4 regions of the Bradyrhizobium sp. Ken51 genome follow, and region 3 is predicted to be linked to each of the others. Evidence: predicted binding sites of a transcription regulator. Region 3 holds the regulator's gene; each other region holds the start of a gene.
The links. Region 3 encodes LexA, which represses DNA repair genes until DNA is damaged. Its sites were predicted from a motif close to TGTTCNNNNTGTGTTCNG; they were not measured.

Region 1 (3,216 bases), on a different contig from region 3:
GCGGCGGCATGTGCCTTGCTTGGCCCGATGAGGCTAAGGAACATGGGCGCATCATGCTGGGCATTCCCCGCCGCTATTCTCATTTCGTGTTCGGAATCATCCAGTCCGGACTGACCTCGCTGGTCGCCGCGGGCATCGCCAGCCTTCCCGCAGGGAACGCGCTGGAGTTCCTCGCGCACTGGATGGTGTCGTGGCTGATCGCATGGGCGGCGATGCTGCCGATCGTGCTGCTCGCAGCGCCGGCGATCCGCGCCTTCTCGCTGCGGCTGACCCAGGAGGAGGGCGGTTCGCAAACCGGCCGGCCGGCATGAAAGTCGGCATGAAAACCGGCATGAAAAAACCCCGCTTGGAGAGCCAAGCGGGGAAAAGGTTATTGGAGGCTGAGGTGCTGGGCTGCAACACCATAGCCGGACGACCCTAGCCGGCTCAGCTTACGACAGCCTGACAGGGCGACGGCGGCAGCGAAGGCCCAGAGCTCGGGGCCGCACACTGACCCTGCACCGGTCCCAATTTCGACATCCGTTCGCACAACTCAGGACACAACCGCAGGCGAGATTTCGCAGCGACGGTGCTGCCATGGGGGAAACGTGGCGTGCCGGCAACGGGGTGGCATCATGGACAACGTAGAGCGGTCATTCGCCGCCGCGACGGCGGCTGGCTTCGTAGTGCTGGTGATCGGCATCGGGTTGCTGGTTCTGCTGTAGGCCGTGTTGGCTGCCGGGACACGGCGCGGGTCGAAAGGCCCATGCGCGCCTTTCAAAAACACGAAAACAACCCCATGCACAGTAGCCCGCCTACAAATTCCATCGTTCAATCAATGGCTTACTGGTAGTATTGAGATACCGTATCGGCTCGGATTCGCCTCCGCGGCCATCCGATTCCCGTGCCAATCTGCTTGAAATCAACAGGCGGCCGCTCCGGCATCGTCGCCGGAGCATTGCCGCTGGCGAACACCTCCATCGCCCCACGAGTCGCAAGCGGGCCTCGGTCAGCTCCTAAACCCTCGTCGTGGCGGCCTTATTGAAGCTTGATCGCGTCCAGCGGCAAATGGAGCTCGGCGGCACGCTCTTGGCGATCTTTCTTGCGGAACTCGTTTTCCTTGCGCTCGAACTTGATCATCTCTTCCCGCGCCGCCTCCAGCAGCGGATTGCGCCGGTTCGTATCGTGATGCGTGTTGTTCGTCATGACTGAGGTCCCCAGAGTTGCGGTCCCATCCAAGAGAAGACCGCAGGCCGCGAAAGGTTCGGTGCCGCAGGATTACGGAATTCTGACGGCGCGCGGATCATCCGTCTTTGATGCGCGTCAGACAGCACCAAAATCCGCAAAGAACATATTGCGAACCTAGAACAAATAGGGTACATTGATTTTATCGCCGCGCCGCCTCGCCAGCCGTTTGTCCCTCTAGCGAATCCTCGCCATAAGGAGCACGACCCAATGTCCACCACTGCCCTGCGTATCGTCGAAGGATCTTCCATGGACAAGAGTAAAGCTCTGGCCGCCGCGCTCTCCCAGATCGAGCGGCAGTTCGGCAAGGGCTCGGTGATGAAGCTCGGCAAGAACGACCGTTCGATGGATGTCGAGGCGGTCTCTTCGGGTTCGCTCGGGCTCGATATCGCGCTCGGGATCGGCGGCCTGCCGAAGGGACGCGTCGTGGAGATCTACGGGCCGGAATCCTCGGGCAAGACCACGCTGGCGCTGCACACGGTGGCGGAAGGGCAGAAGAAGGGCGGCATCTGCGCCTTCATCGACGCCGAGCACGCGCTCGACCCGGTCTATGCGCGCAAGCTGGGCGTCAACATCGACGAGCTCCTGATCTCGCAGCCGGACACCGGCGAGCAGGCGCTGGAAATCTGTGACACGCTGGTGCGCTCCGGCGCGGTCGACGTGCTGGTGATCGATTCGGTCGCGGCGCTGGTGCCGAAGGCCGAGCTCGAGGGTGAGATGGGCGATGCGCTGCCAGGTCTGCAGGCCCGGCTGATGAGCCAGGCGCTGCGCAAGCTGACGGCGTCCATCAACAAGTCCAACACCATGGTGATCTTCATCAACCAGATCCGCATGAAGATCGGTGTGATGTATGGCTCGCCGGAAACCACCACCGGCGGCAACGCGCTGAAATTCTATGCCTCCGTCCGCCTCGACATCCGCCGCATCGGCGCGATCAAGGAGCGCGACGAAGTGGTCGGCAACACCACCCGCGTCAAGGTCGTCAAGAACAAGCTGGCGCCGCCCTTCAAGCAGGTCGAGTTCGACATCATGTACGGCGAGGGCGTCTCCAAGATGGGCGAGATTCTCGATCTCGGCGTCAAGGCCGGCATCGTCGAGAAATCCGGCGCATGGTTCTCCTATGACAGCCAGCGCCTCGGTCAGGGCCGCGAGAATTCGAAGGCGTTCCTGAAGGCCAACCCCGACATCACCGCCAAGATCGAGACCTCGATCCGCCAGAACTCCGGCCTGATCGCCGAGCAGATTCTCGCCGGCAGCCCCGAGCGTGATGCCGACGGCGAGGAGCCGGCGGACGAGTAAGCTTCAACAGTAAAGTTTTTCGCGAGGAGCGGGCGCTGAGGACGTTGAGTTGCCGACGTCTTCGGCGCCTGTTTCGTTTTGCGTGGGGTGATGGGTTTCACTTCGCTCTACCCATCCTAAGAAGCTGAACTGACAAACGAGCGGCTGTGGCGATGGGATCGCGAGAGCCGCTCATTGGTCGCGCCCTATTCCTACTCCGCCGCTTCCGCGTAATCGCTCACCGGCGGGCACGAGCACACAAGGTTGCGGTCGCCATAGACATTGTCGACGCGGCCGACCGGGCTCCAATATTTGTCCGTGCGCGAGGTGCCCGCGGGGAAGCAGCCTTCGGCGCGGGTGTAGGCGCGCTTCCAATCGTCGTCCGCGATGTCGTGCACGGTGTGCGGGGCGTGGCGCAAGGGCGACGCCTCGATCTTGAAGCGGCCGGCTTCGACCTCGGCGATTTCCCTCCGGATCGCAATCATGGCATCGCAGAAGCGATCGAGCTCCGCCTTGGATTCCGATTCGGTCGGCTCGATCATCAGCGTGCCCGGCACCGGGAAGCTCATGGTCGGCGCGTGGAAGCCGTAGTCGATCAGGCGCTTGGCGATGTCGTCGACGGTGACGCCTGAGGTCGTCTTCAGCGCGCGGGGATCGACGATGCACTCATGCGCGACGCGGCCTTTCTCGTTCTTGTAGAGCACCGGGAAGTGC
Region 2 (3,216 bases), on a different contig from region 3:
GCGCTTGCGCAATGTGGGCGCGCGAGAGCGCGAAACCGGGATCTCGAGCGGCATAAAGCGGTGTCATCGCCCGCCTTGCCGCCTTCGCTGAAGCTTCGGCGGGCCGAGCACCCGTGTGGGCCTCGGCGTAGCCTTGGCGGAGCCGGGACCGGGCGATCCAGTACTCCGAGACGGTACGGCTGACCAGAGGGGCCGCGGCGTACTGGATGCCCCGGTCAAGCCGGGGCATGACAGTGGAAAGGGAGGAGAGAGGTGCGCGCTTCTGACCCGCCCCGATCACCAAAACGGCAATGATTATCGCGCCTTACCATCACATAAAGGGCGTATTCGCGCCCGAAGAGTCCAGTGGAGTTCCGGACGCCGATAGGCCCGGACACATTGCCTGGCGCGGTTTTTCGCTTAAGTAACAACCGTTCGCGCCCCGATTGGATTGTTTCGTGCTCACAACGCCTCATCTTGCGCCAAGTCTGCGTCCAAATGAGCTGCGCCCAAATGAGCTGCGCTCAGCGGAGCGGCGCGCAAGTCATCCGCGCTCTGCCGGCCGCTGGGTCATGGTGGCCCTTTTCGGGCTGGTCTTGGCGTGGGCGGCGGAGCCCGCGGCGGCGCAAGGCAAGCTCGAGGCGCAATACGAGGCGACGCTGGCGGGCATTCCGGTCGGCAAGGGCGCCTGGAACATCGACATCCAGGACGACGTGTTCGCGGCCGCGGCCTCCGGCGGCACCTCGGGGCTTTTGAAATCGTTCGCGGGCGGGTCCGGCACCGGCGCCTCGCAGGGCCGCGTGGTCAACGGCGCGCTGGTCGCGACCGGCTACCAGGCCTCCACCACCACCTCGAAGAAGACCGAAGAGATCCGCATCACGCTCGACAAGGGCAATGTGAAGGATTTTGCCATCCTGCCGGAGCCGCCGGTCGATCCAGACCGCATCGTCGTCACCGACGCGCATCGCCGCGGCGTCTGGGATCCGATGACGGCCTCGCTGGTGCGCGTATCCGGCACCGGCGACGTGCTGTCGGCGGACGCCTGCCACGGCAGCGCCGCCGTGTTCGACGGCCGCATGCGCTACGAGCTCAAGCTCGATTTCAAGCGCATGGAAAACGTCAAGGCGGAAAAGGGCTATCACGGCCAGGTCGTGGTCTGCTCGCTGTATTTCGTGCCCATCGCCGGCTACATCCCCGACCGTCCGGTGATCAAATATCTCGCCGCCCAGCGCAACATCGAGGTCGCGTTCGCGCCGATCGCCGGCACGCGCATCCTGGTCCCGTTCTGGCTGAAAGTGCCGACCCCGCTCGGGCCGGCCATGCTGGAAGCCACCAGCTTCATCACCACGGCGCAGCCGCCCAGGGTGGCGAAGACTCAGTAGGGCTGGCGTCCCGCGCCGAACTCCCCTTTTTGGCAAAATAAACACGAATGATTTCAACGACATGCCTACTGTGCATGGGGTTGTTTTCGCGCTTTTTGTGGGGGCGAGGACGGGAATCCATTTGACTCCTCCCCGATTCTGATTCGACTCCGCGCCGTCCCCAGCTTTAACGAATCCGCCACCGAAACGTCGCTTGTGCGGCGGGCCAAAACTCCATCTAGTGCGAACCCAATAAGCCTCCCGCGACATCTTGCGTGAACGGAACAGGACTCAAGGGGGAGTCAGCGATTCGGCCGCGATTCGTTCTCAACTCGTTCCGAAGCTTAAAGCCAACGGGAAAAGCGTCGCAAAGTGAGACAGTTGCGCGGGATCTGGGGAGGGGCGCCGCATTCTCCGCTGTCATGCCCCGGCTTGACCGGGGCATCCAGTACGCCGCGCCCTCTCGGTTTGATCTGCGCCGCCTCTGGAATACTGGATCGCCCGGTCGAGCCGGGCGATGACAGCAGTGTGTGAGGCCAGCCCTTCGCGCCACCGCCCCAAAACAGCACTGACATTCGCCCCAATCGCCATTACCTAATCCCCCAGATGCCTTTTTCCTCCTCCCCCTTCGCTTCCGATCGGCTTCCCGGCGCCGGCGTCACTGCGGTGCTTGGTCCCACCAACACCGGCAAGACCCATCTCGCCATTGAGCGGATGCTCGCGCATCCCTCCGGCATGATCGGGCTGCCGCTGCGCCTGCTGGCGCGCGAGGTCTACAACAAGATCGCCGCGCGGGTCGGCCCCGATGCCGTCGCGCTGGTGACCGGCGAGGAGAAGATCAAGCCGAAATCGCCGCGCTACTGGGTCTCGACCGTCGAGGCGATGCCGCGCGATCTCGACGTCTCGTTCCTCGCCGTCGACGAGGTGCAGATTGCATCTGATCTGGAACGCGGCCACGTCTTCACCGATCGCATCCTCAACCGCCGCGGCCGCGACGAGACGCTGCTGCTGGGCGCTGCGACCATGCGACCGATCATCGAGCGGCTGCTGCCGGGCGTTTCCATGATCACGCGGCCGCGGCTGTCGCAGCTGGAATTCGCCGGCGACCGCAAGATCACGCGGCAGCCGCGCCGCACCGCCATCGTCGCCTTCTCGGCCGACGAGGTCTACGCCATCGCCGAGCTGATCCGCCGCCAGCATGGCGGCGCCGCCGTGGTGCTGGGCTCACTGTCGCCGCGCACCCGCAACGCGCAGGTCGCGATGTTCCAGAACGGCGAGGTCGATTACCTCGTCGCCACCGACGCCGTCGGCATGGGCCTCAATCTCGACGTCGACCACGTCGCCTTTGCCTCCGACCGCAAGTTCGACGGCTACCAGTTCCGCCGCCTGACGCCGTCCGAATTCGGCCAGATCGCCGGCCGCGCCGGCCGCGCCACCCGCAACGGCACCTTCGGCACCACCGGCCGCTGCGCGCCGTTCGAGCCCGAACTCGTCAATGCGCTGCAGAACCACACCTTCGATCCCGTGAAGGTTTTGCAATGGCGCAATTCGAAGCTGGATTTTGCCTCCCTCGGCGCGCTCCAGGTCTCGCTGAACCTGGCCCCCGGTCACGAGGCGCTGACGCGCGCGCCCATCGCCGAGGACATGCGCGTGCTCGACCACGCCGCCCGCGACGCCGAGGTGCGCGATGTCGCACATGGCAAGGACGCGGTGGAACGGCTGTGGGAGGCCTGCCAGGTCCCGGATTATCGAAAGCTGTCGCCGGCCGCCCACGCCGAGCTGGTGACGACGCTGTACGGCTTCCTGATGCGGAAGGGATGCATCCCCGACGCCTGGTTCAGGACCCAGATCGACCAGGCCGACCGCGTCGACGGCG
Region 3 (3,216 bases):
GGCAGCTGCAGCACGGTCGCGCGCTGGCCTTCGACGAGCTGCGTCACCAGCACATATTTACCGTCGGGGAATTCGATCGCGTCATGATGGCGGTCGGGAATGTGCGGATCCATCTTGCCGAACTTACCCACGCGGGAATTGATCGTGCGTGTCCAGATCCAGCGATTGTCGTAGCGGACGTCGTCGGCGAAGGCGAGCTCCGTTCCTGGCAGCAGGCAGACGGCAACAGACGGATCGGCTGCGGAGGCGAAGCCGCGCGTCGAGGTGCCGCGGAAGCTTGTCGTGACGATCGTCTCGCCGACTTCGGCGGGGCGCGACGCGACGGCATGCAGGCTGTAGTCACACATCGGGTGCTCCTCATGCTGGGATAGCTACCCGCGTCTCTTATCGAGGCGCAGGCCTCTATCAGAGTGGAAGCACGAACGCTCTGCTTGGTTATGGGCAAATCTGCGGCTGGCTTCTGCAAGCCGCGATCACATTATCTTTCCCGAATTCAATAGGAACAAAGCCCGTTGCGATGCATTCGGGAGGCGCATGCGCGAATATTGCCGGCTTGGCTGCAGCGGTCGAACTTGATCGCTGGCCGGTGTTTCCTCGAACACTTGAGCCGCGAAGCGGTGCTGTTTGAAGCCGTGCTGTTTCGTTGGCGTCGTGAGGAGCCAGCCCCGGAGGAGGGGCCGGATAGTCTGTGCAGAACCAGAACGACTATCCAGCCGGAGCGGACGATGATCCGCTCCAATCTCTGACCGGCGATGCCGGTGGAAGCGCGCGAGGCGCCAAGCACTTCCGGTATGAAGCACTTCCGGTATCAGTACTTCCGGTAAAGCCCGATCAGCTTGCCCTGAATCTTCACCCGGTTGGGCGGCAGGATGCGGACCTCATAGGCCGCGTTGGCGGGCTCGAGCGCGATCGATGCACCGCGACGGCGGAAGCGCTTCAGCGTCGCTTCCTCGTCGTCGATCAGCGCCACCACGATGTCGCCGGTATCGGCGCTCTCGTTGCGCTGGATCAGTGCCATGTCGCCGTCAAGAATGCCGGCCTCGACCATGGAATCGCCGCGCACTTCGAGCGCGTAATGCTCGCCCGAGCCGAGCATGTCAGGCGGTACGCTGATGGTATGGCTGCGGGTCTGCAACGCCTCGATCGGCGTGCCGGCCGCGATGCGGCCCATCACCGGCACCGCAACGGGACGCTCGCCCTCGTCAGCCGGCAGGCTGGAGCTCGCACGCACCTTGCCGAGATTGCCCTCGATGACGCTCGGCGTGAAGCCGCGCCGGCTGCCTGCGGCTGCCTGGAGCTCCGGCAGCTTAATGACTTCAATCGCACGGGCGCGGTTGGGCAGGCGTCGGATGAAGCCACGCTCCTCGAGCGCCGTGATCAGGCGATGGATGCCCGACTTCGAGCGCAGGTCGAGCGCATCCTTCATCTCGTCGAAGGAAGGCGGCACGCCACTTTCCTTCAGACGTTCACTGATGAACCGCAGAAGCTCGTATTGTTTGCGCGTTAACATCTCGACCAAAGTCCCCCGGTTGATGTCGTCCGATTCCGAGACGCTGAATTCGGCTATATGCCGCTACATGCTCGAAACAAATCATGAACGGACACTATATGTTCGATACATGTTCCGCAACTGCTTAATTTACCGTGAACAGAGCAAAGTTCGCGGAACGCGCGTTGCCGAGGCGCTCAGACGGGGAGCCGCAATACTTCGCAAGCCGTGCCGGCTTCGGCCTTCGGCGCAAACGGAGCGCGCACGAGAAGTACCTGTGCTGCAGCGAGATTCGCAAGCAGCGAAGAATCCTGATGGTTGACGGGAAGAACGACGCGTGTGCCGTCGTCACGCTCCTCCAGATGCGCGCGCAGATAGTCCTCGCGCTGGTCGTTGGCGCCGACGTCGCGGCCGAGCACGGCGCTTTCACGGCGATGGTGAATCACAGAACGGCCAGACAGGGCGCGAATCAGAGGCACCAGGAACAGGAAAGCGCACACGTAGGACGACACGGGATTGCCCGGCAGGCCGATCACACCCATTGTGCCGAGCCGACCGTGCATCATCGGCTTGCCTGGCCGCATCGCGATTTTCCAGAACGCCATCGCGATGCCTTCGTCCCTCAGTGCCTGCTGGACCAGATCGTGGTCGCCGACCGATGCGCCGCCGGTCGTGATCAGGATGTCGGCGCCGCTCTCGCGGGCGCGGCGGATGCCGGCGGTGGTGGCCTCCAGCGTGTCGGCGGCAATACCGAGGTCGATGGTCTCGGCGCCCTCCCTGCGGGCGAGTGCGTGCAGGGCGTAGCCGTTGGAATAGACGATCTGGCCGTGACCGGGCGTGGTGCCCGGCATCACCAGCTCGTCGCCGGTGGCGAGAATCGCGACCTTCGGACGCCTGAAAACGGCAAGGTGCGGATGGTTCATCCCGGCGGCGAGCGCGAGGTCGCGCTCGGTGAGACGGCTTCCCTTGCGCAGGAGCACGTCGCCCTCGCGGAAATCGACGCCGGCGGGACGGATGTGCCGTCCGGCGATCGCGGCTTCCTTGATCGTGATACGCTTGCCGGCGGCGACCGTGTCCTCCTGGATCACGACGGCGTCCGCGCCACCGGGAACGACGCCGCCGGTGAAGATCCGCACGGCCTCGCCGGCGCCGACCGTCCCCGCGAACGGTCGGCCTGCCGCGACTTCGCCGATGACGGTGAGCTCCGAATCGATCGTCGCGGCATCGGCCGCGCGCACCGCGTAGCCGTCCATCGCGGACATCGCCTGCGGCGGCTGCGTACGTCGCGCCGCGACGTCACGCGCGAGCACGCGATGGTAGGCCTCGTCGAGGGAAATCATGTCTTCCGGCAGCGGCTCTGCACCCGCCAGCACTGCGGCAAGCGCGTCAGAAACCGGCATCAAGGCCACGGCGAAAACTCCTGCTCGGCACGTTCGGGCGAATGTTCCGCAAGTCTTCTAGCCGAGCGCGGGCGCGGAGGCAAAAACGGCTGAACGGGCGCAGTCATTCCCGCCGCTTCATGTTGTTCCGGAAGCCGGGATCAAGCGCGTCGCGCCATGATCCGAAGGAGGTTACAGATCGGCAGGATAGTGGTCATGGTAAGACGAGAACGACGTGCGCCCCCCGGCCTGTATCGATCAGCTCCCTGCCTGCCCGGGAGTTACGTCGGGCGCCTTGGGTCCTTGATCCTTGTCGGGTAGCGGATCGGCTTGGGATTTCAGGTCGGC
Region 4 (3,216 bases), on a different contig from region 3:
TAGGCCGAATTGAAATCGCCTGATATCTCAGCATGCGAGGTCGTGCTGATGCCGGCGACGCTACACTCGGAATCGCTGACATAGCCAGTCGCGGTCTTCTTGATGTCCTGCTTGGCGCAGATCTGCTTGGCCATCGGCGAGACGTTGTTGTTCATCTCCTTGTCGACGGTCTCGTCGGTGCAGTGCTGCATGGTCATCTCGGGCACGGGCGTGCCGGTCCTGACCATCTTCAATTCCCACAGGCCCGCCTTGCGCACCGGCAGGTCTTCAGCGCGAGCGCTGCCTGCCGACAAGACGAAGCAAAGTGCAGAGCCGAGCAAAGCGAGTTTGCGCGTCATGTGGGAAGCTCCCGGCTGCGAGATAGCGGCGTTGCGAAAGCGCCTCAGTAGAGCGTGCGGATCGGCTGCTCGGCGGCGCCATAGGGCACCCAGCGGCAGGAGAACGAGATGTAGCCGCCCTCATAGGCCTGCACCGCCAGGAATTTGGCGACCTTGCCGTAGCGCGCGCAGTGATCGACCGCGACCTGCCGCGCATCGGTCTGGGTTGCCATCGAATAGGCGATGATGCCGCCGGTGTCGTTGCCCTTGAACGGAGGCACCGGAAGCAGATCGGCGCGCGCCGACTGGCTCGCCATCATACCCAGGGCAAGAAGGCCCGCGGCCGCAATGATTCGCATTCCCGTCACTCCGATTGGTTGGCGGCAGTTTACGGTGCCAGCGCGGCGGTGGAAAGAACGGAAGGCCCCTCTAGTGCAGCATTGCGGTCAACTCGTCGGCAAGTGTTGCCGCGCTGCACTTGACCTCCTCCGGCCTTCGCGGCACCGTCGGACCCTCGCAGATCATGCTGTCTGGATCATCCATGCGCGCCTCGACCTTCCTGAAATCGCTCCGCTTCGCCGCCGTGCTCGGCCTCCTGTTCGGGGCGCTGTCGCTCGGCGAGGCCAGGGCTGCCAATCCGCTGGAGCTGAATTTCTGGCTGAGCGGGCCGCGCTATGACGGCAATGTCTCCGAATGCGACAGGGCGCTGCCGACGATCGCCAGCCAGTTCTGGGAGAAAGAAAGCTCGTTCTGGAATTCCTCATTGAAGATCACCGGCTTCGCCGCGGTTCACGAGACCGCGTTCCGGCCCTGGGCATCCGACAACATTCCTCGCCGCTATTGCACCGGCGAGGCCATGCTCACGGACGGCAAGATGCGCAAGGTGCACTTCTCGATCGTCGAGGATGGCGGCTTCGCCGGCTACGGTCAGGGCGTCGAATGGTGCGTGGTTGGGCTCGACCGCAACTGGGCCTACAACCCGGCCTGCCGCGCCGCCAAACAATAATCGAAGAAGTCCGGATCGGAGCGGTCAGGCGGCCGAACGACGGTCGCCCGAATTTTGTTCTTGAAATGTTCCTATCGCCTGCTAGGCTGATCTGCACAGTCTAGTTGAGGGGCGTCGCCATGTTTCATTCCAGATTGCATTCGTTCTCCCGTCTGATGATCTCGCTGACGCTTGCAGCCGGGTTGGCTGCATTGGCCGGTGGCGCCAAGGCCCAGGACAAGCGGCAGAACACGCCCGGCGAATTCGATTTTTATGTGCTGTCGCTGTCGTGGTCGCCCTCCTTCTGCGAGGAGGCGGCGGAGCGCGGCGGCCGCTCGCAGATCCAGTGCAGCGGACGGCCCTACGCTTTCGTGGTCCACGGTCTGTGGCCGCAATATGAGAACGGTTTTCCGGAATATTGCCAGCGGCCGTCGCCGCGGCTGAACCGCAGCATCGTCTCCTCCATGCTCGATCTGATGCCGGCGCCGGGGCTGATCTTCAACGAGTGGGACAAGCACGGCACCTGCTCGGGGCTGGCCGACCGCAGTTATTTCGAGACGATCCGGAAGGCGCGCGCTGCAATCAAGATTCCGGCCGAATATCTCGATCTATCGCAGGCCAAGACCGTGGCGCCGGCGGAGGTGGAAGAGGCCTTCATCAAGGCCAATCCGGGCCTCAGCAATGCCGCCGTCTCGATCACCTGCAACCGGACGCGGCTATCGGAAGTCCGCATCTGCCTCAGCAAGGACCTGCAATTCCGCGCCTGCGAGGAGATCGACCGCCGCGCCTGCCGCCGCGACCAAGTGACAATGCCGCCGATCCGGGGTGGGTAGCCCAGGCGTCGTGCCTCTTTGCTCAAGCCGTCACGTGGCGTAGTGCTCTTGCATGAATTACCGCCACGCCTTCCATGCCGGCAGCTTCGCCGATGTCATCAAGCACATCGTGCTGGCACGCATCATCACCTACCTCCAGGACAAGCCGGGTGCGTTCCGCGTCATCGACACCCATGCCGGCGCCGGCCTCTACGATCTCGAAAGCGACGAGGCACGCCGCGGCGGCGAGTGGCTGACGGGCATTGGGCGGCTGATGCAGGCGCGGCTGTCGAACGACGCCATGGCGCTGACCAAGCCCTATCTCGACATCGTCCGCGCCTTCAATCCGAAGGGCGAGCTCAAGGCCTATCCGGGCTCGCCGCTGATCGCGCGCGCCCTGATGCGGCCGCAGGACCGCCTCGTCGCCTGCGAACTCGAGCCGAAGGCGCGGAAAGCGCTGATCGGCGTGCTCCGCCACGACGAGCAGGCCCGCGTGGTCGACCTCGACGGCTGGATGGCACTGCCGGCTTTCGTGCCGCCAAAGGAACGGCGCGGGATCGTCCTGATCGACCCGCCGTTCGAGGCCAAGGACGAGTTCGACAAGCTCGGCGAGGCCTTCTCGGCGGCCTTCGCGAAATGGCCGACCGGTATCTATGTAATCTGGTATCCCGCCAAGAGCCGGCGGGCCACTGATGCGCTGGTGCAATCAGTGGCGCGGCTCGCAGCCGTCGCAAAGCCGCCGGGAAAATGCCTGCGGCTTGAATTCAGCGTAGCGCCGCAAGCCGACGGCGCAGCCCTCACCTCCACCGGGCTCTTGATCGTCAATCCCCCTTACACATTGCACGGCGAGCTCAAGACGATCCTGCCGGAGCTGGAAATGCCCCTCGGCCAGGGTGGCGCTGCCAGATTCCGATTAGAGGTGCCGAGGCCGTAACACTCCGGCATCTTGGGAAAAATATGCAGGAGCGGTGGTCAATCTGCAGAGAACCGTATTATGCTGTTTCAGTGACTGGCTTTACGTTCCGCTTCCGCGAATGGTTGCGGCGGAGTGAAGGCCTAAGAAAGATCCAGTCGGACCGAATGGTCTGCCCAAGGATGGCCA

Region 1: recA (recombinase RecA) is a predicted target of LexA. The motif match lies at 1,343-1,360, and genes of this name have one in related genera.
Region 2: AC0L27_RS21325 (helicase-related protein) is a predicted target of LexA. The motif match lies at 1,663-1,680, and genes of this name have one in related genera.
Region 4: AC0L27_RS10175 (ribonuclease T2) is a predicted target of LexA. The motif match lies at 1,379-1,396, and genes of this name have one in related genera.

The regions. Positions count from the first base shown of each region.
Region 1 is NZ_JBVVPB010000006.1:68,541-71,756, forward strand. Features, by position in the region: gene AC0L27_RS13015 (DUF2798 domain-containing protein) at 54-311, shown strand; gene AC0L27_RS13020 (hypothetical protein) at 1,018-1,185, opposite strand; gene recA (recombinase RecA) at 1,435-2,523, shown strand; gene gcvP (aminomethyl-transferring glycine dehydrogenase) at 2,715-3,216, opposite strand, start outside.
Region 2 is NZ_JBVVPB010000012.1:166,812-170,027, forward strand. Features, by position in the region: gene AC0L27_RS21320 (DUF3108 domain-containing protein) at 552-1,361, shown strand; gene AC0L27_RS21325 (helicase-related protein) at 1,947-3,216, shown strand, end outside.
Region 3 is NZ_JBVVPB010000034.1:50,926-54,141, reverse strand. Features, by position in the region: gene AC0L27_RS34850 (hypothetical protein) at 1-347, opposite strand, end outside; gene lexA (transcriptional repressor LexA) at 809-1,510, opposite strand; gene AC0L27_RS34840 (molybdopterin molybdotransferase MoeA) at 1,687-2,898, opposite strand; gene AC0L27_RS34835 (hypothetical protein) at 3,127-3,216, opposite strand, start outside.
Region 4 is NZ_JBVVPB010000004.1:175,638-178,853, reverse strand. Features, by position in the region: gene AC0L27_RS10190 (DUF3617 domain-containing protein) at 1-338, opposite strand, end outside; gene AC0L27_RS10185 (hypothetical protein) at 383-676, opposite strand; gene AC0L27_RS10180 (hypothetical protein) at 859-1,323, shown strand; gene AC0L27_RS10175 (ribonuclease T2) at 1,443-2,135, shown strand; gene AC0L27_RS10170 (23S rRNA (adenine(2030)-N(6))-methyltransferase RlmJ) at 2,188-3,048, shown strand.